DNA from 4 places in the Clostridioides sp. LIBA-6822 genome. Region 3 is predicted to be linked to each of the others. Evidence: riboswitches for the same ligand, from Rfam matches in the RefSeq annotation. Region 3 holds a riboswitch; each other region holds the start of a gene.
What was found. A riboswitch is a leader RNA that binds a small molecule or an ion and turns the genes downstream of it on or off. The one in region 3 is predicted to bind lysine.
Positions count from the first base shown of each region.

Region 1: another riboswitch for lysine. It lies ahead of ACTG48_RS17975 (aspartate-semialdehyde dehydrogenase); the one in region 3 lies ahead of ACTG48_RS17205 (YfcC family protein).
Region 2: another riboswitch for lysine. It lies ahead of ACTG48_RS11125 (aspartate kinase); the one in region 3 lies ahead of ACTG48_RS17205 (YfcC family protein).
Region 4: another riboswitch for lysine. It lies ahead of ACTG48_RS08795 (Na+/H+ antiporter NhaC family protein); the one in region 3 lies ahead of ACTG48_RS17205 (YfcC family protein).

Region 1 covers NZ_CP196995.1:3,800,833-3,809,204, reverse strand. Annotated here, with positions in the region: gene ACTG48_RS17995 (SPFH domain-containing protein) at 1-194, shown strand, start outside; gene dapD (2,3,4,5-tetrahydropyridine-2,6-dicarboxylate N-acetyltransferase) at 438-1,154, opposite strand; gene dapB (4-hydroxy-tetrahydrodipicolinate reductase) at 1,344-2,093, opposite strand; gene dapA (4-hydroxy-tetrahydrodipicolinate synthase) at 2,160-3,047, opposite strand; gene ACTG48_RS17975 (aspartate-semialdehyde dehydrogenase) at 3,164-4,165, opposite strand; lysine riboswitch at 4,343-4,516, opposite strand; gene dapA (4-hydroxy-tetrahydrodipicolinate synthase) at 4,594-5,475, opposite strand; gene ACTG48_RS17965 (L-serine ammonia-lyase) at 5,798-6,991, shown strand; gene ACTG48_RS17960 (N-acetyldiaminopimelate deacetylase) at 7,197-8,315, shown strand.
Region 2 covers NZ_CP196995.1:2,288,955-2,297,326, forward strand. Annotated here, with positions in the region: gene ACTG48_RS11110 (AI-2E family transporter) at 1-929, shown strand, start outside; gene ACTG48_RS11115 (outer membrane protein assembly factor BamD) at 1,075-1,731, opposite strand; gene lysA (diaminopimelate decarboxylase) at 1,936-3,228, opposite strand; gene ACTG48_RS11125 (aspartate kinase) at 3,246-4,439, opposite strand; lysine riboswitch at 4,521-4,689, opposite strand; gene ACTG48_RS11130 (hypothetical protein) at 4,801-5,418, opposite strand; gene ACTG48_RS11135 (hypothetical protein) at 5,589-7,289, opposite strand; gene ACTG48_RS11140 (hypothetical protein) at 7,597-8,160, opposite strand; gene ACTG48_RS11145 (hypothetical protein) at 8,321-8,372, opposite strand, start outside.
Region 3 covers NZ_CP196995.1:3,623,679-3,632,050, forward strand. Annotated here, with positions in the region: gene ACTG48_RS17190 (BglG family transcription antiterminator) at 1-617, shown strand, start outside; gene ACTG48_RS17195 (glycerate kinase family protein) at 772-1,911, opposite strand; gene ACTG48_RS17200 (M20 family metallopeptidase) at 2,193-3,380, opposite strand; gene ACTG48_RS17205 (YfcC family protein) at 3,394-4,785, opposite strand; lysine riboswitch at 4,933-5,112, opposite strand; gene ACTG48_RS17210 (class I SAM-dependent methyltransferase) at 5,234-6,052, opposite strand; gene ACTG48_RS17215 (ABC transporter ATP-binding protein) at 6,179-6,943, opposite strand; gene ACTG48_RS17220 (ABC transporter ATP-binding protein) at 6,927-7,877, opposite strand; gene ACTG48_RS17225 (ABC transporter permease) at 7,892-8,372, opposite strand, start outside.
Region 4 covers NZ_CP196995.1:1,832,561-1,840,932, forward strand. Annotated here, with positions in the region: gene ACTG48_RS08770 (siderophore ABC transporter substrate-binding protein) at 1-525, shown strand, start outside; gene ACTG48_RS08775 (putative bifunctional diguanylate cyclase/phosphodiesterase) at 994-2,853, shown strand; gene ACTG48_RS08780 (TerD family protein) at 2,921-3,520, opposite strand; gene ACTG48_RS08785 (MetQ/NlpA family ABC transporter substrate-binding protein) at 3,623-4,420, opposite strand; SAM riboswitch class I at 4,532-4,637, opposite strand; gene lplA (lipoate--protein ligase) at 4,728-5,714, opposite strand; lysine riboswitch at 5,974-6,150, shown strand; gene ACTG48_RS08795 (Na+/H+ antiporter NhaC family protein) at 6,287-8,017, shown strand; tRNA gene ACTG48_RS08800 (tRNA-Leu) at 8,127-8,207, shown strand.

The DNA.
Region 1 (8,372 bases), 180 kb from region 3:
CTATAATAGCAGCACGTAAAAAGATTGTTGAGGGGGCTGTGAGTATGGTAGAAATGGCACTAACTAATTTAAGTGAAAATAATGTTGTAACTTTAGATGAAGAACGTAAAGCAGCTATGGTAAGTAATCTATTGGTGGTTCTTTGTGGTAATAAAGATGCACAACCAGTAGTAAATAGTGGTTCGATGTATTAATCTAAGGTAAAGTTAAGATAGTTTAAAATGCTGAATAAGAATGAATAAAATACAATAAAAATAAGTAATCAGATTTAGTAAAATAAATAAACATAGTGGAAATAAGCAGTCGGATTTGATAAGGATAAACAAGAATAAAAATAAGAAACTATATTGAATAAATTAAATATTATAAAAAGAGGGTGTCTCTAATGAATTAAATTCATGTTGAGACACCCCTTTGCTTATACATTACTTATTTAATTAGTCTAAATTTCTAAGGTCATCCATAAGTTTAGTCTTGTCAGCCGTTTTTTCATCTTTCATTTTTATAACTTTAGCAGGAGAACCAGCAACAACAGCACCAGCTTCTACGTCAGTAGTTACAATAGCACCAGCTGCAACAACAGCACCTTTACCGATTCTAACACCTTCAAGAATAACTGCATTAGCTCCTATTAAAACATCATCTTCAACTATAACAGGAGTAGCAGAAGGTGGTTCTAAAACACCAGCAACAACAGCTCCAGCACCTAGATGAACATTTTTACCAAGAGTACCTCTAGCTCCAATAACAGCATTCATATCTACCATAGAACCTTCACCAATAACAGCTCCTATATTTATAACAGCTCCCATCATGACAACAGCATTTTTTTCTATAGTAACCATGTCTCTTATTATTGCACCTGGCTCAATTCTTGCATGTTCACTTAAAGTATTTTTTAGAGGAATAGCAGAATTTCTTCTATCGTATTCTACATGAGTATCTATTATATCTTTACCATGTTTATCTAATACTTCCATTATATCTTCATAGTCACCTATAAATATATAAGAACCATTGCATCCAAATACTTTAAATTTATCAGTTGATTGGAAATGTAAAGAGTTAGTATTTACATATACCTTAACAGGTGTTTTCTTTTTAACTTCTTTTATATATCTTGCTATTTCATAAGCATCGTTTAAATTTACCATTTGTTAATTCTCCTTGTATTTCATTATATTTCTTTTATTATATACTTATTTATCAATTTTAGTATATACTTACTTTTCATTATTTACATTTTATTTTACAGATTTTTTATTATATAAGCATAGTATCAAATAAATTTATCTATTGTATATATTTGAGTTATACTGTGTATTCTCATTATATTATTGTTATTATCCTAACATGCTGTCCATATTATAAAATCCTGGTTTTTGTTTAACTAAATATTTAGCAGCAGCTATAGAACCACTTGCAAAGATACCACGAGATTGTGCTTGATGGCTTATTGTAAGTACTTCATTATCTCCAGCAAATAGAGCATCATGTTCACCAACAATGTTTCCACCTCTTACAGCATGAATACCAACTTCGTTTGGTTGTCTTTTCGCACTACGACCATATCTACCATAATTATTTTCAACGTTTGGTAAAACATCTTTTATAGCGTTAGCAATCATAACAGCTGTGCCACTTGGGGCATCTACTTTTCTGTTGTGATGTTTTTCTATTATTTCTATATCAAATCCTTCTAATAATTTAGCTGCATCTTTAACCAATTTTACTAATACATTTACACCAAGAGACATATTATATGATTGGAATACAGGAATAACTTTAGCCGCTTCATGTATTTTGTTCATTTCTTCATCATTATATCCAGTAGTAGCGATTACTAAAGGTGTCTTAGTTTTTAAAACATAAGATAAGATATTATCTAAATTAGAGTGATGAGAAAAATCTATAACTACGTCAACTTTTTCAACTATAGTGCTCATATCTTCATAGATTTTAAGGTCACCTTCACAGCTATCCATACCTCTAGCTGCAACACAAACTAATTCTAATTCACTATCTTCTCTTATAGTATCGGCTAAAATCTTACCCATTTTTCCATCATAACCAGTTGCTATAACTTTTAACATAATTTCCTCCTATGATTAAGGGCTAACTTTTGACCAAACTTATTTTTTACCATGCATCAATTTTTACTATGCATTAACTTTTAGTCCAAAGTTAACTAATTCTTTCTTTAATACTTCTAAATTTGCTGGGTCCATTTCTGCTAGAGGTAATCTTAAATCTCCAACATTGAATCCTAATAAATTCATTGCAGTCTTAACTGGTATAGGATTTACTTCTATAAATAAAGCTGCGATTAGAGCATCCATACCAAGTTGTAATTTTCTAGAACCTTCTATATCGCCTTCAAAGAATTTGGCTACTAAATCGTGAGTTTCTTGAGGGCAAACATTAGCAAGTACTGATATAACTCCTTGACCTCCTAAAGACAATAAAGGAAGTATAGTATCATCGTTACCAGAGTAGATAGCAAAGTCATCTGGTACTAAGCTAGCTATTTCTGCAACCTGTCCTAGGTCTCCACTAGCTTCTTTTACAGCAACTATATTATCTATTTTAGCAAGTTCAACTATAAGGCTAGGGCTTATATTTACACAAGTTCTTCCAGGGACATTGTAAAGTATAATTGGAAGTTTGACACTGTTAGCTATTGTTTCAAAATGACGTTTAAGTCCAGACTTATTAGCTTTATTGTAATAAGGAGTTATGATTAATAGAGCATCTACTCCTAATTTTTCAGCTTCTTGGCTTAGATTAACTGAGTGCATAGTATCATTAGAACCACTTCCAGCTATAACAGGAACTCTTTTATTAACTTTTTCTACAACATACTTAATAGTAGCAAGTTGTTCTTCATCAGTCATAGTATTAGCTTCACCAGTAGTACCACAAGATACTATAGCATCAGTACCATTAGCTATTTGGTATTCAACCAATTCGCCTAATTTGTCAAAATCAACTTTGTTATCCTTTGTAAATGGTGTAACTAGAGCAACAGCAGAACCTTTAAATATCATATAAAATCAATCCCCTCTTTTTTATTTTTGTGTTTTATATTACAGTTACTTCTAATGCTTGTTTTTGTGTTATTATTAATATTTTACAAAATTATATATTTATACAATTTTGCATATTATACTAAATCGTATGATAAAGCCATTTCAGCTATTTGAATTGCATTAGTTGCAGCACCTTTTCTTATATTATCAGCAACAACCCAAAGATTTACACCATTATCAACACTAAAGTCTCTTCTTATTCTTCCAACAAATACTTCATCTCTATTGTCAAATTCTACAGCAGTTGGATATTCATTATTAGCAGGATTATCAACTACTACAACCCCTGGAGCTTCTTCAAGTGTTTTTACCAAACCTTCTAATTCAAATGGATTATTAAATTCAACGTTTATAGATTCACTGTGACCATTTCTTACTGGAACCCTTACAGTAGTTGCAGTTATTTTTAAGTCGTAATTATTAAGTATTTTCATAGTTTCATTTACCATTTTCATTTCTTCCTTAGTATATCCATTTTCAGTAAATGAATCTATATGAGGAAGACAATTGTAAGAGATTTGATGAGGGTAGAATCCAGTAGGATTACCATTCATTCCTTGCTCTAAATCCTCAACTCCTTTAACACCAGAACCAGATACAGCTTGGTAAGTAGAGTATACTACTCTCTTAATTTTGTACTTATCATCAAGTGCTTTAAGAGGAACCATAGCTTGTATAGTAGAGCAGTTAGGATTAGCTATTATGCCTTTGTGTTCTTTTATTGCCTCTGGATTTACCTCAGGAACTACTAAAGGCACATCTGGGTCCATTCTCCAGTGACTAGAGTTATCTACTACTAAGATTCCATTTGATGCTGCTATTGGAGCATACTTTTCACTAATACTTCCTCCAGCAGAGAATAATGCTATTTGTATACCTCTATCAGTAAATGAAGTTTCCTTCAATTCTTCTACTATATATTCTTTACCACCAAATACTACTTTAGAACCAGCTGATTTAGAAGATGAGAATAAAAATAGATTTTCTATTGGAAAATTTCTTTCTTCTAATACTTTTAAAAATGTTCTACCTACCATTCCAGTAGCACCAACTATCGCTACATTTACTTTTTTCATATAAATTCACCCCAATTTTAAATTATTAAAACATTATTTTATTTGATTTTAGTTATACAAGTAAGATATGTTAATATTTTTATATATCCAAAAACTTTAATATTATATTAACAACTTTAATTATATACAAAAAACGTACAAAGGTATACTTTGTACGTCTAATTTATCACTCAAAGTAAACCCTGTAGCTCATCACTCATAATATAAGTGACAGTATTACACATGTTATGTGTAATCCCAGAAAATATAATTGCAAGAAATATTTTCTTCGGCTGTAAATCCTTTTTCCAATCATTAACGCCTGCCAGCTACTATTGGATACTCTTAGTTACAGCTACCTCTACCCTAGGTTAATAGGATATTAAAATTTGATTATTCTAATAATAATACATATTTAAGAAAAAATCAACTTATTTATATAAATATTGCTAAAATTTAAATCCAAAATTTGTAATTTCTTGTTTTAATACATTTAGATTAGTTTCTTCCATTTCAGCTAGAGGAAGTCTTAAATCTCCAACATTAAAACCTAAAATATTCATGGCAGTTTTAACTGGCACTGGATTTACTTCTATAAATAAGGCAGCAATTAAAGCATCCATATCAAGTTGTAATTTTTTTGAGCCTTCAATATCACCTTCAAAGAATTTAGTTACTAAATCATGTGTTTCTTTAGGACATATGTTAGCAAGTACAGAGATAACACCACTTCCACCTAATGATAATAGTGGTAAGATAGTATCATCGTTACCGGAGTATATAGCAAAGTCTTTAGGTACTAATTTAGCTATTTCTGCAACTTGAGCTAAATCTCCACTAGCTTCTTTTACAGCAACTATATTATCTATCTTAGCAAGTTCAGCCACAACAGATGGCTTTATATTTACTTTAGTTCTTCCAGGTACATTATATAAAATAATTGGTAACTTAACGCTATTTGCTATTGTTTCAAAGTGAAGTTTAAGACCTTTTTCATTAGTCTTATTATAGTAAGGAGTTATTATTAAAAGACCATCGACTCCTAATTTTTCAGCTTCTTGACTCATATGAACAGACAACATAGTATTGTTTGAACCAGTACCTGCAATGACAGGTATTCTTTTGTTAACTTTTTCAACTGTATATTTTATTACAGCAAAAATTTCAGATTCACTCATAGTAGTTGCCTCACCTGTTGTTCCACAAACAACTAGTGCATCTGTGTCATTCTCAATGTGGTATTCGATTAATTCACCTAATTTTTCAAAGTTGACATTATTATCCTCTGTAAATGGGGTAACTAAAGCAACAGCAGAACCTTTAAATAACATATAATCAAATCTCCTTTTTTATCTAAATTTAATTTTTTAAGTACAATAATAATTATAGTACAAATTAATTAATTTTAATAGGTATAGTTAATATCTTAACTGTTTAAATAAGATATTTATATTATATTAATATTACAAAAATTTGAAATAAATGTTTTATTCTCAAAATATGCATATTAATTTAATAAAATATACCAAAATGGAAATAAAAAATAAATTTTATGCGAATTTAATAACTAATAATTAATATATTTAGGTTATAATAAATATGTGCGTAAAATCTAATAATAAGTAATAATACGGAAAATTTAGGAGGAATAATATGGATACTTTAAAGGAACTTTTTAAAATAGGAAGTGGGCCTTCAAGTTCTCATACTATGGGGCCACAAAGAGCAGCAGAAAGATTTAAAAATGAAAACCCAGATGCAGAAAGTTTTAGAGCAATATTATATGGTAGTTTGGCAGCTACAGGAAAAGGTCACTTAACTGACTATATAATTGAAAAAACTATAGCACCTAAAAAAGTTGAAATTGTTTGGGAAGAAGATATTATAAAAGATTTTCACCCAAATGGAATGAAGTTTGAAGCTTTAGATAAAGAAGGAAATGTAACAGCTGAATGGACTGTATACTCTGTAGGTGGAGGAACTATAGCAGAAGAAGGTCAGAGAAATAGCAAAAGTAACAGTATATATCACCTAGATACTATGGATGAAATAGTAAAATGGTGTAAGGAAAATAATAAGACTTTAGTAGATTTTGTGTTGGAATGTGAACCAAAAGACATAAAAGATTATATAACAACTATAAAAGATGCTATGAGAAAATCTATTGATGATGGACTAAGCACAGATGAGATAATACCAGGTAAACTATTATTAAAAAGAAGAGCAAGTACATTTTATAATGCATACCAAAAAGATAAGAATTTCTCAACGCTTGTATACGCATATGCACTGGCAGCGTCAGAGCAAAATGCTTCTGGTAATATAATAGTTACAGCACCAACTTGTGGTTCTGCTGGTGTAATTCCAGGAATATTCTTTGCAATGCAAGATTTTTATAAGTATGATGACGAAAAAATAATCGAAGCTCTACTTGTAGCTGGGATAATAGGAAATATAATAAAAACTAATGCATCAATATCTGGAGCAGAGGTAGGGTGTCAAGGTGAGGTTGGTGCAGCTTGTTCTATGGCAGCAGCGGCAGTAGCATACTTAAAAGGTGGGACTATAGACCACATTGAATATGCAGCAGAAATAGCACTTGAGCATCATCTAGGAATGACTTGTGACCCTGTATATGGATACGTTCAAATTCCATGTATAGAAAGAAATGCAATGGCAGCTCAAAGAGCTTACGATGCAGCTAATTATGCATTATTAACTGATGGCTCACATTCTGTCTCCTTAGACCAAGTTGTTGAAACAATGAAAGAAACTGGTATAGACATGATGGATAAGTATAAAGAAACTGCTAAGGGTGGACTTGCTAAACATTTCTTCTCTTGCTAAAAAATAAAATTTTTAACTAATAATTCCCCTGTTTTGATTTATGAAACAGGGGAATTATTATTAATGGTGAATTATTTAATAATGCAAAATATTTTTATATTAAATTTAATTTTTTACTTTTAATTAGTATAGTTTGTTATATAATATTTTAATTATGAGAGATATAGAAATATTTTTTAATAAATTAGAATTTGGAGGAGATTACATGAGAGAGGCATCATATTTACAAGAGCAACTTTATAAACATAGAAAGGCATTAAACCCAATCGCAGAAATTGGAAGAAAAGAATATAAGACTTCAAAGTACATAAGAGATTATCTTGACAAATTGGGAATTAAATATGAAGTTTATTTAGAAACAGGTATAGTAGGTATAATAGAAGGTAAAAGACCTAAAAAAGATATAGCTTTTAGAGCTGATATAGATGGGCTTCATAGCGAAGAGGGTGTAAAACATTTATGTGGTCATGATGGACATGCTACTATATTACTTGGGTTAATTGAGTATTTAAATGACAATAAAGAAGAGCTAAATGATAATATAGTATTCATATTCCAACCAGCAGAAGAAGGGCCAGGGGGAGCAAAAGCTTTAATAAATGAAGGTGTGCTTAGAAAATATAATGTTGATGAAATATATGGGCTTCATATATATCCAGAGTTACCTGAAGGTTATGTTGGTACAAGAGAAGGATACTTTATGGCTCAAATAGGAGATATTGACATAGAAATAGTGTCTAAAAGTGGGCACGGTGCTATGCCACAAAATGGGATTGATGGGATAGTAATAGCTTCAAACTTTATAAGTTCACTTCAAACTATAGTATCAAGAAATATAAGTCCAATAGACAATGCAGTGTTGACTATTGGTAGAATTGAAGGTGGGGCTAGAAGAAATATAATAGCTGAGAACATAAAGATGGAAGGTACTATGAGATGTTTCAGCCCAGAAGTGTATGAGAAAATGAAACTTAGAGTTAGAGAACTTGCTAGAGGGTTTGAAGTAGCTTATAACTGTAAAGTTAATATAAATATCATAGACGATTATATTGCTGTTAAAAATGACAAGGATTTATATCAAGAATTTGTATCAGCTGTTGGAAATGATACTGTTGTGGAATTAGAGCCACTTATGATATCAGAAGATTTTTCTTACTATCAAAAAGAAGTTCCAGGTTTATTTTTTATGTTAGGTTCAAAAAATGAGGAAAAAGGATTTGTAAATGGCCTTCATAATATAAACTTTAATTTTGATGAAAAGATATGTGTAAATGCACTGAATGTTTATGCAAAATTATTGAAATATAAAGAAGCTATAAATTAAGAAGTAATTTATAAATATTAAAAAGTAGAGATACTTAAATTTAAAAAGATGTGAATT
Region 2 (8,372 bases), 1.3 Mb from region 3:
CTTTGCTTCTAAATCCATTAGTAATGCTTTTTGAAATAAAATTTAAAACACATAGGCTTTTAGCCATTTTTTTAGCTTATATACTTATAGGGCTTATTTTAGCTTTTGGCATTAGATTATTGATTCCATCAATTGCTAATACATTAAATAGGTTAATAAATGAAATGCCTCTGTATACTGATTATATAAACAATTTTATAGAAAAAAATATGTCAAACATAGATTTTTTAAAAACTTTAATTCCTCATATACAGCATAGCTTAGATAATGTATTGAAAGAGGCAAATAGTTTTATTAGTAGAGTTCCTAAAAACTTATTAGCCTATACACTTAGCATATCTTCTATGTTATTTAATATGACAATGGGATTTATACTGTCTATATATATTATATATGACAAAGAAAAAATTGCATTGGGATTTAAGAAATTACTATACTCTTCTACTGCTAGAAATAAAGCAGATGATATTATAGAATTCTTTAGGACTACTCACGATATTTTTTATGATTATTTAATTGGTAGAATATTAGATTCTCTTATTATTGGCATAATTGCATTCTTAGGATTTCAATTTGTTATTCGAATAGAAAATGCTTTATTTTTGGCTTCAATAATATTCTTAGGTAATATAATACCATATTTTGGCCCTTTTATTGGTGCAATACCTCCAATAGCTATGACAATCTTATATAATCCACAAAAAACTATATGGGTTGTTATATTTATATTTATATTACAACAATTAGATGGAAACTTTATAGAACCAAAAGTTATGGGTAATCAAGTTGGGATAGGTGCTATATGGGTAATTTCTGCAATTTTAATAGGTCAATCTTTATTTGGTTTTATAGGTGTTTTCCTTTCAGTACCAATAGCAGCTGTTGTAAAAACTTATGTTGATAAATATATAGACAATCGATTACAATAACTTATACTTATTGCACGCTTAATTTTTAATTGCAAATTAACTCCTTTCTATTATTTTAAAAAAATTAACTCTTAGCAAATTATGTTTGCTAAGAGTTAATTTTTTATAATACATATTTTGTTAATTACATATATGTATTTTATCTTTATTGATTATTTGAGTTTTGAGAATTTCCACCACTATCTGAGCCCCCACTAGTCTCTGGAGAAGGTGGTGTTGGTGTTGGATTATTATTTGGTTTTTCTTGATTCTGAGAAGAACCATTATTATTATCAGATTTATCATCATCTGATTTTTTATTGTCATTTTTAGAACTAGATTTATTACTTTTATTATTTCTACTGTAAGAAGTTTTCCTTGCATCAGATTCTACTCTATATCTATCTTCTCCTGCTGTATCTTTTGCCTTTTTCTTTCTTTGCTCTTCTGCTTCATTTTGCTCTTTTTCTAACTTCGTTAATTCTTCTTTCTTTTTGGTTGCTTCTTCTTTAATAACAGATGAACCATTTTTTATTTTCTCTATAAGCTTAAGTTCCTTAATTGCATCCTCGTAATTTTTTACTTCTTCAAACTCAATCATATTTGACATTCTCATAGCTTGCATGTACATAGCCCTTGCATTCTCATTAGTATTGTCTTCTTCTAATGCAGAGGACAATGATTCCATAGCTTTTTTATAGTCATGTTTTTCTAAGTATGTTTTTCCTTGCTCAGTTAAATTTATTTCATCTTTATTATTAAATGAACATCCTACAAGAAATATAGATAATATCGATATTAATAAAATTACTCTTCCTCTCATTAAACCCCTCCTTGTTATATACTTTAAATTTTATCATAATTAGGAAGTTTTTAAAATATTTTATATTTATTACAAGAAATTTGTTAGTAAAATGAAAAATAAGTAGATATGCTATGTATAACTACAACAAACTAAAAATTAATTTAGAGCTATATACACCTTAGCAAATCTACTTAAAATAAACTTTAATATTTAATTTTTATTCTATATTTCTAAAGACAATAAGTCTTCATAACTTTGTCTCTTACATATTATCTTGTCATTTCCATCAAATACTGAGACTACCGCCGCTCTTGGTATCTTATTATAATTCGAAGACATTGAATATCCATATGCACCTGTTGATGTTGTTATAAGTATGTCTCCACTTTTAATATCCATTATATCTATATCTCCAATCAATATATCTCCACTCTCGCAACATTTTCCAGCTATTGTTACATGATTCATAGTCTCATGGTTAATTTTATTTACAATACTACATTCATAACTAGCTTGATACAGAGAAGGTCTTACATTGTCTGTCATACCTCCATCCACACTTACATACACTCTAACATCTTTTATATCTTTTATTGAGCCTACTGTATACAATGTACTTCCTGCATTTGCAACTATTGATCTACCTGGCTCTATTACCAGTATAGGCATTTCTATTCCAAGCTCTTTACATGAACTTTCTGCTTTAGTGATTATAGTCTCACAGAATTCTTTTATAGTTTTAGGCTTATCTTCTTTACTATAATAAACTCCTACACCTCCACCTAAGTCAATTTCTGTTAATTGTATATTGAATTTTTCTTTTATTTCTTTTACCAAGTTCATCATTATATCTACTGTATCTATGTATGGCTCTACATCAAATATTTGCGAACCTATATGAGCATGAAGACCCACAAGTTTGATATTTTTGTATTCACTTAATTTTTCTATAGCTCTAAACAAATCTCCATTTACTAAGGCAAATCCAAATTTAGAATCTATCTGACCAGTTTTTATATAATCATGTGTATGAGCTTCTATGCCAGGTGTTATTCTAAAATATATCTCTTGAGTCTTACCTTTTTCTTCACATAGTGTTTCAATCAAGTCTAATTCATAAAAATTATCTACTACAAATTTACCTACACCTAAATCTAATCCCATATTTATTTCTTCTTTAGTCTTATTATTTCCATGGAAGAAAACTTTTTCCATAGGAAAGTTTGACTTATAAGCTGTATATAATTCACCTCCTGAAACTACATCTAGGCACATTTGTTCTTCATTTATAAGGTTACACATGTAAAGAGGTAAAAAAGCCTTACCTGCATAAGCAACCTTATTTTTTCCATCTTTTGCTTTAAAATATTCTACATATTCTCTACAGTTTTGTCTTACTAAAGCTTCATCAAATACATAAAGTGGAGTTTGATATTTTTTACTAAGTTCTAAACAACTCACTCCTCCAATATATAATTCATTATCATTTACGGTCATAGTTCCATGAAGTTTCATAATATCCTCCCCAAATTTTATATATTAAATACTTCTGCTATTTTCTCTATAGCTACTTGCTTATCATCAGAATTTATAGCACAAGTTATACGAATTTCTGATGTAGTTATAAGTTTTATCATTATACCATTTTCATTAAATATCTTAAATACTTTAGCAGCAACTCCAGAAGTATTTTTCATACCAAGACCTACTAAAGAAAATTTAGTGATATTATTATCAATTACTACATGTTCTTCATCTGTATATTTAGATACTATCTTTTTACATTCACCTAGTTCTTCTTTTGGAACTGTAAATGATACACTTATCTTATCTAAAATAGGTGCAGTTTGACTTATCATATCTACACTTATTCCAATAGTTGCTATATCTTCAAATAAACTAGATATATTTTCTGCTTTAAAATCTTTTATTGTTATAGAACTATCATCATCACTAGTAGCTAATCCTGTTATTACTTTATCCTCTAATTTCATGTCTTTTCCCCCTCTTATATATGTTCCTTTTACTGTACCACATGTACGTCCAACATAAATTTCAACACCATATTTTTGTGCAAGTTCTATACTTCTTGAGTGCATTACTTGTGCCCCTAAACTTGCTAATTCAAGCATTTCTTCATATTCAATCTCATCAAGTTTACTAGCTTTTGAATATTTTCTTGGGTCTGTAAAATAGATTCCATCAACATCTGTATATATCTCACATTTTCCATTTAATTTGACTGCAAGAGCTACAGCAGATGTATCTGAACCACCTCTTCCAAGAGTAGTTACATCACCATCTTCATTGATTCCTTGAAATCCAGTTACTATTACGACATTTCCTTCATCTAAACTATTTTTAATTCTATTTACATTTATATCATCAATTTGAGACTTTCCATGAAGACCACTTGTTTTTATATTTAATTGATAAGCATTATAACTTACAGCCTTACATCCAAGTGCATTTAATGCTATTGATAATAAAGAAGCTGAAATCATTTCTCCAGTAGACATCAATGCATCCAATTCTCTTTTACTAGGTTCATTACTCAATTCTTTAGCCAATTTTATATATTCATCAGTAGATTTACCCATGGCAGATACAACTATCACCATTTGTGGATTTTCTTTTCTTCGTTCTATTATATTTTCTGCAATTGATTTTATTTTATCAGTATCTGCTACTGAACTTCCACCATATTTTTGAACAATTATACTCATGCTTTTTCCCCCTCAAGTTAAATTTTGATAAATAAAAACGCCCAAAGGTATACTTTGGACGTGTAAATCTCATAGACCAAGTAACCTTGTAGCTCACCACTTTAAAAGTGACAGCCTTATACATATTATGCATAAGTCCAGAAAATCCGTCCGTCAACAAATTTTCTTCGGCTATAGACCCTTTCATCAATCATCAACACTTACCAGCTCTTATTGAATACTATTGAATATAGCTACCTCTACCCTAGGCTCATTATTTTTTAATTAATTTATTAATATAGTTTTATCACATTCTATATAATATTGCAACAATTATTTTACAAAATGTGGCAAATCCATAGTCTTCTTTTTTAAAATTAGCTTATATACAATTAAATAGTTTATTTAACCCTAAATCTATAAAATTTATGCTATACTCATTATCGTATCTCTCTAAGTCATTTAATTCAGATAGATTATCTGGCGTAACTACCAAAACGTTTGGCACTTTAAAAAATGGAATTGTAGATTTATCTATCTTTCTAGAAAGATTTTCATATTTAGAAATATCTATTTCATTATCTAAATCAACATCTACTAAAACTTGTTTTATATTACCAAATTGGTCTGTATATTCAATAAATAAATCATATTTCATATCATCCACACTAACATTTCGGTAGAATCTTTTTACATCACAACCTGCAGTATTGATTCTAACAACTAATTCTGACCCTACTAGAGCCTTTATTAAATCATCTCCCTTAAAAAGTTTACTACCATTTAAATAGTATACATATGAGAGGTCTTTATAATTATAATAATCCACATCACAAGGATATTTTTTTAATGTATACTCACTACACATTTTTCTCAAAGTTTTTTTAAAGTTTTTTTTATTATATCTCTTTTGGTCTCCATAAATCTTTCTAAATTGAGCTTCTGTAACACATCTAACCCTGCTAATTAAAAGCAATATCTCTTTTTCCATATTTGTCATAGTACATTCTCCTTGAAGTATTATTTGCAAAGTTGTACTAATATTATATTAATTTTATGACATTAAATTTACAAAGAATTGAAATAAAATAGCTAGTTTTTATAAAAATAAATTTTATAAAAACTAGCTATTAACATATTAAATACTATTTTCAGACTTTTTAAGTTAAACTATACATTCTCTTGATTTCCAGAATCTTGAGAGTTTGTATTTTCGTCAGTTCCTGTTCCCTCTTTTGCTTTTTTGTCTTCAAAGTTTGCAATATTTAGGTTATCAAATTCTGACATTTCAATTACACCAGATGCTTCTTTTGAATACGATATTTTAACTTTATCTCCAACTTGAGTCAATGGCAATTCACTAGACACTTTTGAAGTGGCCTTGAATATTATTTCTTTATTTGAATCTAAAGTTACATAATAATTAGTATTTCCGCCTCGTACATCTGGGCTTATTCTCGTTACTGTACCTTCTATGACTTCGTCTTTTAAGTCATTATCAAGTTTTAAATCATTTCCCTTAGACTCTAATGAATCTTTATAGTTTCTTAATGCTTCGTTTTTATCTTCACCTATACCAAGCACATTATAATCTTCAACAGATACAAATGCAACTCTTTTTACAAGACCAGCCTTATCTTTTAATGATGATACATATGTTGGCTGACCTAATATATTATACATTACAGGGAATGTTGCTTCATAATTTTTTTCTTGAACATTACCCTCAGCTGATTTCATCGCAGCTGTCTCAGTAGCTCCTGGTTGTTTATATAATCTAGCTTCTTTTGTTCTAGAGTCAACTAACATAAATCCAATTGTAGATTCATCTCCACCAGAAGATGTTATACCTGTATACCAATAAGACCTATTATCATTTCCATAAACTAGTGATGTTCCTTCTGTTGGTACTAATACTCCTTTTTCTGATATAACAGAATTTAAAAATCCATTAACATAAACACCCCAGTCTTTAATCTGGTCTGTTATAAATTCTTGTGGCTGGATTCTATCTACCCATTTAGGTGTATTCTTAACATTATAAACATTTATTTTTCCAGTTTCTGCGTCAACAGTGGCTATTCCTGTAGCATTTGCTCCTCCATAACCAATTTTATGCTCATATAAACTTACAACCCAATAAGGCTTCCCTTCATCATTTATTTCAAGGGTAAAATCTGTCATACCGACATTTACAATACCATGTATATATAAATGTCTTTGTAAATCTTGATGTAAGTAAGCTTCTGGTTGGTATACTATCTTTATTGGCTTTCCATCTATTTCTTGAACTAATTGAACATCTTGAGGATTACTTGCGGATACTTTTACATAACCACTTGTACCACTTAAAGATGTCACCCATTTAATTATGTCTCTATGAACAAGAGGTGCTACCCAGTACAACTCTCCATCCACATTTTGTATATGGAATTTTCCTAATTTTGACACACTACCTATAGCTGGAACTTCTCCAAGCTTTTTATCACCCAATTTCATGGCCATATCTTCATCTACAAGACGAATGTCATTTACACTAACAGGACTAATATCATCAGTAAATTTACTTTCAGTCACTTTTCCTAATAGTTCTTTATATGCCTTTGCATGAAACACAGGTGTAGAGGCTATAAAAGGTACAACTACAATATACACAAGTAAAGCTATTGCTATTGAAAAATTATATTTGGCAAGTTTAGATGTTCTTTCATTTCTATCCAACATCATATCCAATATTCCTGCCACAACAAAGAAAATTATTCCTACTGAAAATAAAGATGTGAAATCTAATCTAAGTACAGGTAATTTAATAAATGCATAAATTACTACAATTATTAGCGCAACTCCATATGTTTTAAGATATCGTTTCATTTAATACTCCTCTCTACAAAATGTTATTATTACTATTATATCCATATATTTACAAAAAATAAATATTTATCATATTTATTTATATGTTAAGATATCTTTATACATTTATATATCTATTTTATTTAATTATATCTAATCTATATACCCCAAAAATACTATAAAAATGCAAATAATCACAGAAACTTAAAAACTGAAGAAAGTGTTTTAACTAAGATTTACGAATTCTTAATCCTCTCGAAGTTAAACTACTATCTTCAGCCTAATTGTCTAGCAATAGTTTTTATATGATAAACTCTAAAATAAATTTTTAGATGTTTGCAATTTTTGATACATAAGAATGTTGTCTAGAATTATATTCTGATAATAAACCTTCATATTCCAAGGTTAGACCAGATAAATTATAAAAATCATTTGGAGTTACTTCAAATGCTTGTTTATTTAAAATGTCTATCTCACTTTTTTCTAACATATCAGCAACAAAGTTTGAACATACATATTTATATTCAGATTGTCTATAAATATTCATTGGCAAATATATCAGTGCCATTATATCATAATAGTAATCTTCTCTATAATCACTAATTAATTTTATATTTCTAAATAGACTTTCATATTGTAAATTATCTACTTCTAATGAATATACTCTACACACAGTATTTTTTCTTATAGCATATAATCCTTGATTTATATTTTCTTCAACAAATCCACCAATAAACGGATTTCTTGGATTTAATCTCCCAAAAGAATACATTGGCTTTAAATTTTCATTTAGTGATATTGACACATGTGTATACAGTTTTTTACTTATACTCCTTATTAAGTAAGATAATAAAGTTCCTGTATATGTTGTTACAATATAGACTTTATTCATCATTTCCCCCCAATCTAGTAACTAAATAATATTACGTACTTATAACTTAATATCATAAAACATTCTAACATAATAAATGTTATTTTACAAATTTTGATTTTAAAGTACTTCAATATTATATAAAATATAATAAAAATATAAATATAAGTTTTCTATATTTTTAACCAACAGCTGTTTTCTTTAAATTAATTAAATGATTTAGTATATCTTGA
Region 3 (8,372 bases):
ATCTAGACTTTGATAGCAAAGTAGACATGGTCATCACTACCTTACCAATTAGTAATAGATGCCCCATACCTTTTGTATATATAAATCCTTACCCAAATAGAAAAGATTATGATAATATCCAAAGTAAATTTATTCAAATCAAAGATAGAAAAAACATACTTACTGTACAAAATCATTTAGAAATGTACTTTAGTGAGTCTTTATTTATGAAAAATATATATTTAGATAGCGCTAAAGATTATATAAAATTTATGGGAAATATTCTGCACAAAAATAAATATGTTAAAACTACTTATGTAGATGATGTTCTTATAAGAGAAAACATGTCTTCAACTGCTTTTAATAACAATGTAGCAATTCCTCATAGCATGAAAATGGATGCTTTAAAAACTGGTGTCTGTTTAATTGTCAATGATAAACCAGTTAAATGGGGTGAGGAAAAAGTACAAATTATAGCCATGATACCCATAAATGAAAATGAAAAAGAAAAATTCAATTACATATTCGAAAGCCTTATTGAAATACTGTCTGAGTGGAATAATGTTAAAGAACTTACTAAGGCAGATAGCTATAGTAGTTTTATGAATAGAATAGCTTATCTTATTCAGAATATCTAAATACATGTATTTACAATATATATTGTTAAAATTATTAATACAAAATAAAAAAGCTATTACACTAAAAGTCTAAATTTCTACGTGATATCTTTCTTTTTTCGTAATAGCTTTCTTCTTTAATTAATATATCTTATTTTTATTACTTATTTTTTGGTTATTGTACACTAGTTATAAGATTAAATATTTGTATTGTTGTGGCAGTCATATTATCAATGGCAGTTTCTTTATCCATTGCTTCTTCTATTGTCATAGCCCTATTTACTATAGAAAAATAAGCATCTATCCCCTCTTCATTACACTTAACTGCATCTTCTGTTGTCGCTCCAGCTAAGCCTATTACTTTTGCACCATATTTTTTAGCTAATTTTGCAACTCCTATTGGTGCCTTTCCCATAGCAGTCTGATTATCCAATCTACCTTCTCCAGTTATAACAAAGTCTACACCTTTTAACTCTTCCTCTAATTTAATCTCTTCTAATATTATTTTTATTCCAGATTCTAACTTTGAATTTAAAAATGCTAAAAACGCAAAACCCAGCCCTCCTGCTGCTCCTACCCCTTCCACATTTGCTATATCTTTGTCTAAATCATTTTTGACTACATTAGCAAAGTTTCTAAGCCCATTATCTAACTCTTCAATTATTTCTGCTGTTGCACCTTTTTGAGAGCCATATATATGTACAGCTCCATTTTTCCCAAACAGTGGATTGTTTACATCACAAGCTATTTTAAAATTACATTCATCTAGTACTTTTAATCTATTATCTATTTTTATATGTCTTATTTCATTTAAAACTTTTCCACCTAATCCTACTAATTTGTTATTTTCATCATAAAACTCAAATCCTAAGGCTTGAAGCATACCTACTCCAGCATCATTGGTGGCACTTCCTCCTAAACCTACTATAAAGTTTCTACATCCCTTATTTATTGCTTCCTTTATTATTTCTCCAACACCATAAGTTGTAGTGTATAAAGGATTTCTAAGTTCAATTGGAACCAATGTCAGTCCTGATGCTTGAGCTATTTCTATTATTGCTGTATTTGTCTCTTTTAATAATCCATATGTTGCATTTACTTTTTTAACTATTGGACCAGTAACTTCTATGATTTCTTTTTCACCATTCATTCCTTGAACTAAAGCATCTACTGTTCCTTCTCCACCATCTGCAAGTGGTAATATCTTTACTTCTGCATCTTTTTTAACTTTTAATATTCCTTTTTTTATTGCATTCGCTGCCTCTATTGAAGATAAGCTTCCTTTCAAGGAATCTATAGAGATTAATATTTTCATATTTATCTACTCCTTATTTTATTATAAGAATAATTTCATTTTTATTTTATACCCTACATCTCTCTTTGTATATAACATATACTATTTATCTTATTTTTATTTTGTAAAAATACAAATATATATTAAATAGATTTTCGTTTGTAGAACTATTTACGTAATTATTATCATACATGTTTCTCTTTATACACCCAAATTGGTTATAGCAAGCCTTCACTTCCATCATATAAAAAAGGTATTACCAATTTTTAGGTAATACCTCTTTGTTTTATTTTCAATTTAAATTAATTTAAGTGATTTTTCTTAATCTCATCAAGTAGCCCATCTTCCAGATAAATCTCCAATGCACAGCCCACCATTGCCTTTACTGATTTATGAAGTTTATCATAAGCTTCCTCAGAATTTGCATAATTTAGAAACTCTTTTTCATGAACATATACCATTGGATTTATATCTAAAGCTATTTCTGTATACATAGTAGGACAAACTTGACTTACATTACCTATATCTGTAGAACCTACTGGCCCATCTTTCCCTTCTAGTATATCTGTTATACCTGCTTCGATTAAATTGTTTTTTGTTATCCTTTGAAGTACTTTATTGTTTATTATATTGTCAAAAGAATTTTCAAAATATCTATAAGAAAGTTTAGCTCCTGTCATTAACTCTGCTCCTTTTGCACAGTTTATAACTTTTTTAGTTACTTCATCTAAATAACTTCTTTCAGCAGCTCTTACAAAAAACTTACAAGCTGCTTTTTCTGGAACTATATTTGGGGCTTCTCCTCCATTTGAAACTATACCATGTATTCTAACATCTGATTTTACATGTTGTCTTAAAGCGTTTATTCCAGCAAAAGTAAGTTGCACTGCATCCAATGCATTAACTCCCATATGAGGATGACTAGCTGCATGTGCTGATACCCCTTCAAAACTAAACTCTAATGAATCTATTGCCAAAGCCTTGCAGTTTATATTATTGAACGCTTCTATATGCATCTGATAGCTTACATCAACATCGTCAAAAGCTCCTGCTTTAACTAAGTCACATTTTCCTCCTGTTGTTTCTTCAGCTGGTGTCCCTATTAATACAATTTTTCCTTTAAAATGTTCTTTTAACTTACTTAATACTATACAGGCTCCTAGTGTAGATGCCGCAATCCAGTTGTGTCCACAAGCATGACCTGGCTCTTTATCTTCTCCATATCCAGGAAGTGCATCATACTCAGCTAAAAATGCTATAGTAGGACCATCACTATCTCCTAATTCTGCTCTAAAAGCAGTATCCATATTGCAGTACGGATAAGTTGTATCAAATCCATATTCCTTCATTTTCTCTACTAAGTACTTTGATGATATATATTCTTCTTCGCCTAGTTCTGGGTTATTGAATATAAAATCACATACTTCTTCAATTTCTTTTCCAAGTTCATTCTCTATCTCATAGGCTCTTTTCTTTACACTATCTATCATAACTTACCTCCTATTAGAATCCTAGATATAATCCTATTGTCAAGAATACCATTACAAGAATTGTTAATACTACCATTAGAGGAACTACGAATCTAACCCACTTTGACCAAGGAATATTAGCTACTGCTAGTGCTCCCATTAAAACACCTGATGTAGGTGTTATTAGGTTAGTTACACCTATACCAAATTGATAAGCTGTAACTATCATTTGTCTAGATACATCAACTAAGTCTCCAAGTGGTGCAAGTACAGGTATTGTAAGTGATGCAAGTCCTGATGCTGATGGTATTAAAAATGCTATTAAACCTTCTATCAAGAAAGTTAAATTTATAAATATAGTTTTTGGTAGTCCATTTAATAAATTTGCTGCAGAATTTAAAATTGTATCTATTATAAATCCATTTTCTGCTATTATTACGATTCCACGTGCAAATGCTATACATAACCCAGCTGTCATTAAATCTCCTGCTCCACTTATAAATGAATTAACTATTTCATCTTGTTTAAGCCCTGACGCTATTCCTGATATTATACCTATTGCTGTAAATATCATTGCAATCTCAGTTATATACCATCCTAACCTTAAAACTCCAAATATCATAATTGCCATACCTATTACGAAAATTGCTATTACCATGGCTTCTCTTTTTGTAAATTCTTTTATGTTTGTATCAGTATTAGTCATTGATTCTTGATTTAGTGATATATCGTGTACTAAAGACTTTTTAGGGTCTTTTTTAACTCTATTGGCATACATCATAACAAATCCTATAGATATAGCCATATATATTATAAACATAACAACTCTAAACTCTATTCCAGAACCTGGTGTTATTTGTGACAATGCCTGTGCTATTCCTACAGAGAAAGGATTAGTAGTTGCCGCTCCAAATCCAGCTGTTGCTCCTATAAACACTGTTGCCACCGCAGTTAATGAATCATATCCCATGCTGGTCATAAGTGGAATAAATATCATATAAAAAGGTAATGTTTCTTCACTCATTCCAAAAGTTGTACCACCAAGACCAAACAAAATCATTGATATAGGTATTATTAAAAATTGAAACTTCTTCATTTTATTTACAGTGTGTGCTATAATGGCTTCTATTGCACCTGTTTTGTTAACTATTCCAAAAGCTCCTCCAACTATCAAAACAAATCCAACTACTTCAGCTGCATCTATAAATCCCTTTATAGGAGCTGAAAATACATCAGTAACACCTTGTGGATTTGATGGTGCTTTTTCATAAGTTCCAGCTACAACAACTGACCTTCCATCTATATCTACCCTTTCAAAATTTCCACTTGGTACTATCCAAGTAAGAACTGCCATTACCACTATTAATAAGAATATTATAGTAAGTGTCTGTGGCATACTAAACCTCTTCTTTTTTAAACTGCTCATTTGTAATCTCCCCACTTTTTAAATTAAAATATTTTATTATTGCATCCCTTTTCTATCCTATTTTGCATAGATGTAAAAAAGCTCAACATGGATACATGTTGAGCTAAATGTGCTAAATACAACATACCTACATCTTCCCTTTATCTTATCTAAGATAGCTCTCCATCAAAATTCGGGCTGATTTTGATGACAGTACTGTACTTATTAAATACAGTCCCAGCACTAGCTTTGGACACTAGCACTTCGGCACTTACTCCTTTTATATTGCTTCATTGGTTTCCGACCTCTTCAATATTAATCTTAGTAAATGCAACCTCTACCTCAATCTTTTTATTAGATGAGGTAATGCTTATTAAATTTTATTTATTGTAAATAATTGTAGCATAATATGTCGAGATTGTAAATATTTTCAATATAATAATACTTACATTTAATGACATTGACAAGTTTAATTTATACTATTCCAGTATATAATTATAACTTTAGTTTTATGTTTAAAAATATATTTATCTTCTCTTTTTTCTATATTATCTATATATTTATCTACCACTTCACCAAAATTAATCTTTTTATTTAATTCAGTTTCCATTTTAAGATGTATATCTTCTATGCTATCAAATTCAATTTCATTTTCTACATCAATAAACTTTGTGTCTGCACATATATTCAAAGAATGTAGTATATTTGGAATATATATATAATCTGGGCAGGTTCTATCTTTCTCCCCTAAATCAATATACAAGTCATTGAATAATGGCTTTTGAATAGCCCTTACTATAATTACTTTTTCTTTAGCCAACTTATTCATTTTATTCAAGGCATCTTTAATATTCCAAATTCTATAAAGTGAATTCACAGATAAAATGTAGTCACTGCACTCAATATTGACATCTTCCCACTTACCTTGTACTGTGTTTATATTAGTTATATTATGTTCCCTAATCTTTTGTTCAAGTACATCAAGCATATCCCTTGAAAAATCATTAGCAGTTACGACCTTGCATTTTTTAGAAAGTGGTATAGTAAATTTACCTGTACCTGCACCAATTTCTATAAGATTTTTTCCTTCATCTATTAATTTATCAATAAAATCAAATACTTCTTTTGAATAATCATAAAGTGTTGGATTATCATCATACTTATGAGATAATTTTTTAAAAAATAGTCTTTCCACCTCATCATCAAATGCTCTTTCCTTTGCATATCCTTCTTTATTTTCAATATACTCATGCCATTTTTTTTCGAAATCTATATCTTTATAATACATGATTAATCTTCCTTTCTAAAAATGTTAAGGTTGAGACTTATCATTTTCCATAATCAAAGTAAACCACTTTTACTAAATTAATGCTATATTAATTAAGTGCTTAACTAAATAATTGATTACTCTGCTCTAAAAATTAATAAAATTCTCAATAAGCTCTTTAGTGTAAGTATGCTTTGCACTTTTATATAATTCTTTGGAACCTATAATTTCAACTATCTTACCATTTAACATAACTGCAATTTCATCACTAAATTCCTTTACTAAGTCTATATCATGAGATATAAATAAATAGGTTATATTAAATTGTTTTTGAGCTTTTTTCAGAACTTGTACAACTTGAGCTTGTACAGATACATCTAACATTGATGTAGGCTCATCCAATATTATAAATTTAGGCTTTAATAAAAGGACTCTGGCTAAAGCAACTCTTTGTATTTGTCCTCCACTGACTTGATATGGGTATCTAGTTAAGATTTCCTCGCTGATTCCAACAAAACTTAAATATTCCTTTATATATTCTGTTGATTTATTCTTCTCATAGATTTTATGAATCTTTAATGGTTCTACAAGGCTATCATATATAGTTTTCTTAGGGCTTAGAGCTGAATCTGGATGTTGAAATATTACTTGCATCTCTTTTCTTAAATTCCTCATCTGAGAAAAATTATAATTACTTATATTTCTACCATTAAAATAAATTTTACCTCCATCAGATTTAACAAGTCTTAAAATAAGCCTTGATAAAGTTGATTTTCCACATCCGCTTTCTCCTACAAGACCCAAGGTTTTTCCTTCTTCTATTTCAAATGATACATCATCTACTGCCTTAACTATTTTCTTATTAATTATTCCGCTCCTAAACTCCTTATAAAGATTACAAACTTTTATCATAAATAAAACACCTCACCTTTGAGCTATTTACATCAAATAGCACTGGCTCATAATCAGAACATGATTTTTTTGCAACTTTACATCTTGGAAAAAATCTACATCCTTTTGGTAAGTTTGTTAGACTTGGTGCTATCCCATCAATAGGCATTAATTTTTTATTTGGCTGTGAATCAATTAGACCTTTTGTATAAGGATGTAAAGGGTTATTAAATACACTATCTTTAGAACCCCTTTCTATGATTTTCCCTGCATACATAACCATAACTTCATCACAAAGTTTTTTGGCTAACATTAAATCATGAGTTATAAGTATCATGCTAACACCCATATTACTTCTTAAATCACAAAATACCTCATATACTTGTTTTCTTATTATTGCATCTAGCCCTTTAGTTGGTTCATCTGCAATTATCCAGTTTGGGTTTAGTGCTGTCCCTATAGCTGCCAATACTCTTTGGCTCATTCCTCCACTTAGTTGGAAACCATAAGAATTGTAAATTAAATCAGTATTTGAAAATGAAAATTTTCTTAATATATCTAAGCTCTTACTCTTACATGAGCTCTTTTTTTCTTTTGCATGATAATAGAAAAGTTCATTAATATGACTTCCTACCTTTAACATTGGATTAAAAGAACTCGACGGATTTTGTGGTATTAATGCTATCTTTTTTCCTCTAATTTCTCTGAGTTCTTTTTCCTTAAGTTTTAATAAATCTTTGTCTTCATATAAAATGCTACCTGAGACAATTGAATTATTGGATACAAGGTTTAAAATTCCCAATCCTAGTACTGATTTTCCACTACCAGTTTCTCCAATAATTCCTGTAATTTTACCACTTTGAAAAGTTACAGATACTTCGTCTACAGCTCTCACTTTTCCTTCTTTAGTATTAAAATAAATTTTTAAATCTTTTATATTTATATCTCTGCTCATATTTTTGATTCCTTCTAAAGATATTGACTTAAAGAGTTGATTTTTTCATCAAACATATCCCTTAGCGCATCACCAACTAAATTTATACTACAACACAATAATAATATGCTAAAGCCTGGTGCCAGCAACAAATTAGGATAACTTCTAAAATGTGTTTTAGCATCATTTATCATAACTCCCCAATCTGCCTGTGGAGGTTGTATCCCTAATCCTAAAAAACTTAGCGATGCCATAGAAAGTACACTCTTCCCTATTCTTATTGTAAATAGTACTATAAATGGAGCAAATATGTTTGGAATTATATAATGAAAAATTATATGAAGATGGCTGGCACCTAATGCTCTTGCACCTTCAACATATTTTTCCTCTTTTACCTTTAGTACCTCTCCTCTAACTACTCTTGAAAACCCAGCCCAAGAAGTAAATACTATTGCTATTAATAAACTTTTTATTCCTGGACCAAGAACTCCAGCAAGAGCAATCATAAAGCTAAGA
Region 4 (8,372 bases), 1.8 Mb from region 3:
TATTTGGATTCTGTTAAAAATAATATAGATAAAATAGGAAAAATATTTGGAGTAGAAGAAAAAGCTAATCAAGAATTTAGTAAAATTGAAAAAAAGATAGAGGCTCTAAATAAAAAAGTAACAGAAAAAAACTTAAATGCTTTAACGCTAATGGTGAATGAAGGTAATTTAAGTGTATTTGGTGAAGAATCAAGATTTAGTGTATTATACAAGAGTTTTGGATTTGAAAATAAAGATAAAAATATAAAAGAATCAAGTCATGGTCAAAACATTACTTTTGAGTATATAGCAAAACAAAATCCACAAGTTATGTTTGTTATAGATAGAGGAATAGCTACAGGTAGTGATGTAAAAGCAGGCTCAACAGCAAAAGCTGTTTTAAACAATGATGTAATAAAATCTATGGATGCATATAAAAATGATAACATAATATATTTAGATTCGCCAACATGGTATGTAAATGATGGAGGTCTAACTTCTTTAAATAAAATGATAGATGATGCGTCACAAGCAGTTAATAAATAAGTCTATTATTTACGATGAACATGTTTTATTTATTGCTATTTAATCAGCCACTTAAAGTGGCTGATTTTTTATAGTTTAAATAATAATGTGAATTATAATAATATAAATATATTCAAAATATAATAAAATACAAAGTTATACTAGACAAAAAGAATAATTTTTAAATATAATTGAATTATATAGATATATAGGTTGTCGCAATTATATAATTTTAAGCAGAGTTTTATAACTAAAAGTAATATAAACTGTATCTAAAAAAAGAGTGATTTCTATAAAAACGTTTTTGTAAATAGATATAATACTAAAAATAAACTATGTAAAATAAGCATTTCTATATCTTAATTGTATAGAAATTTTTATTGGAATTTCATGCTTCTTATTTGAAAAAATGATTATACACAACTTTGTTGAGTTGATTATAAAGAATATCTAATACATGAAAAACTACATAGAGGATAGGGGTATTTTATGAAGAGAGTTTTGAGGGTAACTATCTTAGTCTTATTTATTTTATTAATTTCTATAAGCTCCATTTCGATTAAATTGATTCGTAATATTGCGGACTATGGAAAACTAATTAATTATGTTGGTATCGTCCGTGGAGCGAGTCAACGTTTAAGCAAATTAGAGATGGACAATCAACCAAATGATGAGTTAATCGACTATATAGATGGAATTTTACATGAATTAATTACAGGGGATGGAAAGTACGGTTTGGTAGTTACCGATTGCAAAACATATAACGATTATTTATTTTTACTAGAAAAAAAGTGGAAAGATTTAAATAGTGAAATAGAAAAAGTAAGAATGAATGAAGAAAACAATCATTTATTAGACACAAGTGAAGACTTTTTTTATCTTGCAAATAATACAGTGTTTGAAATAGAAAATTTTTCTAAAGAGAAAAGTGATTATCTAATGACTTTAATAATCATTATATCTATTATAGGTATGTTAGCATGGATTATATTGATTATACAATACAATAGAAAATTGATTAGTTTGGAAAAATTAAATGTAGATTTAAAAAACATTGCGTATAAAGATGAGCTCACAGGAGCAAATACTATAGAAAAGTTTAAGCTAGATGCAAATCAAAATATTTATAAGTATAAAGACAAGAAATTTGCTGTATTCTATATTGATTTTGAAAATTTTAAATACATTAATGACATATTTGGATATGATTATGGTGATATGATATTAAAACGATATGCTAATCTTATGATGAATGATATTGGAAAATATGAGATATTTGCAAGGGAAATTGCAGATAGATTTATTGCTTTAAGGTGCTATGTGGATAAGGCAGACTTAGTGATACGACAACGAGTTGTAGATGAGAAACTGATTAATATTACGAACGAAATTAAAAACAAATATAACATTACGATTGTCAGTGGAATTTGTTGTATTGAAGATGTAATTGAAAAACTAAACATAGATGATTTAATAAATAGAGCAAACTTTGCACAAAAAACTGTTAAAAATAAACCAGGTACTAATTATGCTTTTTACAATGAAAATATTCGTAAAAAAATGATTGAAGAAAATACAATCAAAAGTAGAATACATGAAGCCATTGAAAATAAAGAATTTATAGTTTATTTTCAACCCAAAGTTAATTTACATAATCAAAAGATAGATTGTGCAGAAGCTTTAGTACGTTGGTTGACTCCAGATAAAGGTATCATATCTCCTGCAATATTTATTCCAATACTGGAAAAGGATTTTTTTATTGGTTTGGTAGACAAGTATGTTTTTGAAGAAGTTTGTAGATGGATTAGAAAGAGATTAGATGAAAATAAACCATTTGTTCAAATATCAGTTAATGTTTCTAGAATACAGTTTTATAATGCCAAATTTGTGGAAACTTATTCAGAGATAAAAAAGAAATATAATATACCTCAAAACACTATAGAAATTGAATTTACTGAGAGTGTTGCTTTTGAGAATCAAGAACACTTTTTGGAAATTATACATGACTTACATAAAAATGGATTTACTTGCTCTTTAGATGATTTTGGAAAAGGGTATTCATCTTTGGGTGTCTTAAAAGATTTACCATTTGATGTTTTAAAACTTGATTCTATGTTTTTTAATGCTAGCTTAGACAAAGATAAAGAAAAAACAGTAATAAAAAATATTATACATATGCTAAAAGAATTGAATATTACAACAGTTGCAGAAGGTATTGAATGTAAGGAACAAGTTGAATTTCTAAAAGATGTTGGATGTGATTTAGTACAGGGATTTGTATTTTATAGACCAATGCCCATGTTAGAATTTGAAGAAATATTGGATAAAGAATTTATTCATAATAGTTAGAAAGTAAATAATTATAAAAAAAAGAGACTGTGAGTGAATTTACTCATAGTCTCTTGATAATATGTACTTATTTTCTTCCTGCAACCCATTTTAAGCCCCAATGAAACTCATTGTCCATTTCTTTATGGCCTTTAAAGTATTTAATGACTTTTTCAACACTGAATGTCTCATCATTTACATTTTCTATCAATGCTATTGAACACATGTTATAGCCATTTTTATGTTCATCAAGTTTAACAACTAAATCTGAATCTTGTTTTTGTTTGATTGTTACAATTCCATCAGCCTCAGACCAATTAGCTACACCTTCATAGATAAAAGCATAAATAAGTATTCTCTTTATTTCTTTTATTTTATTACCATTTATTCTTATATTTTCTCCTTGTGTATTGCTACCTGTTCTGTCATCTCCATCTAATTGAGCAAAAGGGGGATTCTCTAAACTACCAAAAGAATTACCTAATGCTTGTACAGCACCTTTTACACCATTTTTCATTTCAAACAGGCAACCTAAATCTAAATCTATATTACTGCTTTTTAGAGAGCCAAAAAAACCTTTTTTTTGTATTTTTTGATTCCAATTTAAATTAACTAAGATTTCACCTAAATCACTATTTTCTTTTTTTGTAAGGTTTATTTTTTGTCCCTTTTTTAATTCTATAGCCATAGTAATCTTCCTCCATAAACATAGATTTACTTAAATGGTAGCACTTAACAAGTCAATATTCAACAAGATTAGAATAATAATATTAAAATTATACTAAATATACTAGAAAACAGGAATTACAATTCCTTTGTATTTCTCTTCAATTATACTTCTTGCTTTATCTGATGTAAGAACATCTTGTAGAACTTTAATTTTTTCACTATCTTTATCTTCAGTTCTAAATGCCAAAAGATTTGCATACTCATCATTTATAGGAGCTGTATAAAGTCCATTTTTCTTAGCATCAAGACCAGCAGGTACTGCGTATGTAGTATCTATAAATGCAGCAGTTACGTCTGGAAGAGAAGATGGAATCTGAGCAATATCCAATTCTTTAAATTGTATGCCTTTTGGATTTTCGATTATATCTTTAGGACTAACTAGTCCATCATCTTTAGGTAAAGTTAAAAGCCCAATACTTTCAAGATATCTAAGGTCTTTAGAACAAGAAGATGGATTGTTGCTTATTGCAATTGTATCTCCTTTCTTAAATTCATCAATAGATTTTATCTTGTAAGAGTAAAGTATTGCTGGGCATACATATAGTTTTTTTCCAGCCATTATTTTATATCCTTTAGCTTTGACAGCCTCTTTTAGATAAGGTTCATGTTGGAATAGATTTGCATCAATTTCTCCATTATTTAAAGCTTCGTTTGGAAGTATGTAATCATCAAAATTCTTAATTTCTAAGGTATAACCTTTTTCTTCGATAAGTGGCTTTAATTCTTCTAATAATTCTCCACCTGGTACTAAAGTAGCACCAACAACAATTTTTTTGTCATCGTTAGCTTTAGAGCATCCAACTATAGATAAAGTGAAAACTAGACATAATAATAAACTTAATAATTTTTTGAATTTCATATAAATTCCCTCCTGAATATGATTGATTAGTTAAAAATAAAATACCCTCTTTTATCACACTGCAAAATAAAATAAGCCTGAGTTTAAACTCAGGCTTTAAAAGCTAATTTAGACTCATCTTTCAGTATAATACTGCAGGATTTAGCACCAATGTATATAAAAATATACTGGTTGCTGGGTTTCATAGGGCCAGTCCCTTCACCACTCTGGATAAGAAGTATCAATTTTTAATTATGTTATAAATATTATCATGATTTTTTATATATGTAAACACAATTTTATAAATATTTTAAAATCTTTAGTATTTCTATTTAACACCTAAGATTCCAGAAACTAAAATATCAGTATCAGCACCTAAGAAATAATCATTTATTTCAATTGAATTTAAAACATTTCTTAAAGCATTTTCTTCATGCTTTGTGCCAACAAGTTTGTCTTCCACAAATGAAACATCACGTTTTCCAAAAAAATCTCCAAAAAATTTTATAGTTGTTATTATGCCTTTATCAACATTTAGATTAAACTCAACATTTCCACCAGAATATTTTAACTCATTTGAAAGAGTATATTTTGGTGAATTACCAAAGTTCCAATCCCAAGTTTCATATTTTAATTTAGTAAGTTTTTCTATTTGTTCTATGTCATACTTACTTAAACAATAATTAGTATTATCAATATTAGTTTTAGATAAATAATCCATAATTGCATCTTTAAATTCCAGTATATCCATTTTAGATTTTAGATGTTCACTTATATTAGTTACACGAGATTTTACAGATTTTATTCCCTTTCCTTCAAATTTTATAGGCTTTACTTTTAAAGCTTTTGAAAGGTCGTTTATCTCAGATGAAAATAACAACGTACCATGGTGCATTACCTTGTTTTTGTAGTTGTACTGGGCATTTCCAGAAAATTTCTTACCATCTATAAGAAGGTCATTTCTTCCAGAAAATTCAGCGTTGACATCTAATGTTTTAAGCAAGTCTATTATTGGTTGAGTGAATCTTCTGAAATCACTAAAGCTATTATTATTGCAAGCTATGAATGTAAAATTTATATTTCCTAAATCGTGAAATACAGCTCCACCACCAGATTGTCTCCTAACGACAGGTATAGAATTTTCTTTTATATATTCTAAATTTATTTCAGAAAGTGTATTTTGATTTTTTCCAACAATTATAGAAGGTTCATTCCTCCATAAAATAAATAAGTCTTCGTCAAGATTTTTAAGAAGATACTCTTCCATTGCTAAATTGAAGTAAGGGTTTGTCTTTTCATTGTAAATTAATAACATTAAAGTAATTCCTCCATATAAATGATAAAATTTTTTTGTTGGTCTTAGTACAATTAATTTTATAATTCGACAATAACTTGAAAAGTCCTTTAAATTAGAAGTTTTAAACAAGAAGATAATCGTGTATTAATAGAAGTGCCCATTAAACAAAATCATAATAAAATGGAATTTAATGTAAAAAATAAAAAGGATTTTTAAAAACTACCTTGCAAAGTTTAAATAAATAATATATACTCAAAATATACTTAATAAAAGTGAATAGAAGGGTAGAGGCGCAATAATCTATCAGTACTAATAATGAGTTAAGCACAGAGATTTATTAGGAAAGGAGATATTGCCGAAGTTTTATAATCGATGCTTTAAGATTATATTGCTGGGGGTACATAGAAAATATGTACAACTGTCACAGGTTTATTTGTGGTGAGCTATCATTTAAGGAATTATATTATACTTATTTTAATATTGTTGATGTATTGTAATTTTTAAGCCTTGAGTGTTTAGCACTTAAGGCTTTTTTAGTTTTATCAAATACCCTGTACAATTCACAAAACTAAAAAGAGAGGGAGATTTATATGAGAAATAAAAAAATTAATATTATTTTTCTGACGACAATTATGTTCATAATGTCAACAGTAATGGTTTTTGCGGAGGAAGATATAGACACTATTGCACTAGCTAATGCAGAAAAATTTGGAATTTTAACTTTAATACCACCATTAGTTGCTATAATACTTGCATTTATAACTAAAAACGTAATAATTTCCTTACTTATAGGAATTCTTTCTGGTAGTTTTATAATTAAAGCTAGTGGTATAAATGTGTTTGCCACACTTATACAATCATTTTTAGATTTAGTGGACAGAGCTTTGGTATCGCTATCAGACCCATGGAATGCAGGAATAATACTACAAGTTCTAGCAATTGGAGGAGTAATAAATCTTGTTGCTAAAATGGGAGGAGCTAAGGCTATAGCTGAAGCACTTGCCAAAAGAGCGAAATCAGCAAAAGGTACACAACTTATAACATGGTTTTTGGGTCTTTTAGTATTCTTTGATGATTATGCTAATTCATTAATAGTAGGTCCTATGATGAGACCTGTTGCAGATAAAATGAAAATATCAAGAGAAAAATTAGCCTTTATAATAGATGCTACAGCAGCACCAGTTGCTGGATTAGCCATAATATCTACATGGATAGGTCTTGAAGTTGGTTTAATACATGATGCTTTTGAAAGTATAAGTGTGGATGTTGATGCATTTGGTATATTTTTAAATACAATACCATTTAGATTTTATAATATATTAATATTAGCGTTTATTGTAATATCAGCATTATTATTAAAAGAATTTGGGCCAATGAGAAAGGCTGAGATAAAATCTAGAAGTAGAAAAGTTGGTACAGACCTTGATGAAGGCGTAGAAGAATTAGATGATTTAGCTCCAAAAAATGGAGTGAAATTGAGTGTGTGGAATGCTATAATTCCAATTGGAACATTAATAATAGTTGCTTTAGCATCATTCTATTATAGTGGATATACATCTATAATGGAAGGTGAAGATAAAGCTCTAATACAACTATTTACAAATTCACCATATTCTTTTGGGGCAATAAAAGAAGCATTTAGTGCATCTGATGCATCTAGAGCATTATTCCAATCTGCACTTGTTGCAAGTTTAGTTGCTATTATAATGGCTGTAGTAAAAAAGATTTTTACAGTATCAGAAGCAATTGATGTCTGGATAGATGGAATGAAAAGTTTAGTAATTACTGGTGTAATATTAATACTTGCATGGTCATTGAGTTCAGTAATAAAAGAATTAGGTACAGCTAAATTTTTAATACACTTATTATCAGGCTCACTACCTCCATTCTTATTGCCAAGCTTAATATTTGGTTTAGGAGCAATAATATCTTTTGCTACTGGAACAGCTTATGGAACTATGGGTATACTTATGCCACTTGCAATACCACTAGCATACTCATTAAACCCTGATATGTCCTATGTAATAGTAAGTACAAGTGCAGTTTTAACAGGTGCAATATTTGGAGACCATTGTTCTCCAATTTCAGATACAACAATACTTTCTTCAATGGGAGCTGGTTGTAATCACATAGACCACGTTAATACTCAAATGCCATACGCTATATTTACAGCAATAATCACTATTGTATTTGGATATATACCAGCTGGATTTGGATTACCAATATATATAGTATTACCAGTGGCTATAGCTGCGATATTTGTGGGTATTCAAATAATTGGTAAGAAAGTTGATGAAGCAGAGATAGAACTTGCAGAATAAGGATATAAATAAATTTCACCTTTTATTATCATTGTTTTGTTAGTTTTTAGATAATTTTAAAAAGTTATTGAAAATAATAGCGAAATATAGTAAAATAAAAGAGTGATAAGCGGATGTGGCGGAATTGGCAGACGCACTAGACTTAGGATCTAGCGCCATTGGCGTGGGGGTTCGACTCCCTTCATCCGCACTCTACAGTGCTTAGTTGTGCTGAAAAAAAAACTGGGGTTGCTGGCTTTCGGAGTGGGCTATCCCGTTTTTATTTTTTGAGAAATAAACCAAAATACAATATGAATATATTTCTAAAGATATTTTCTAATAAATATACAAAAGCACATTAAGTGCTTTTTTTGTT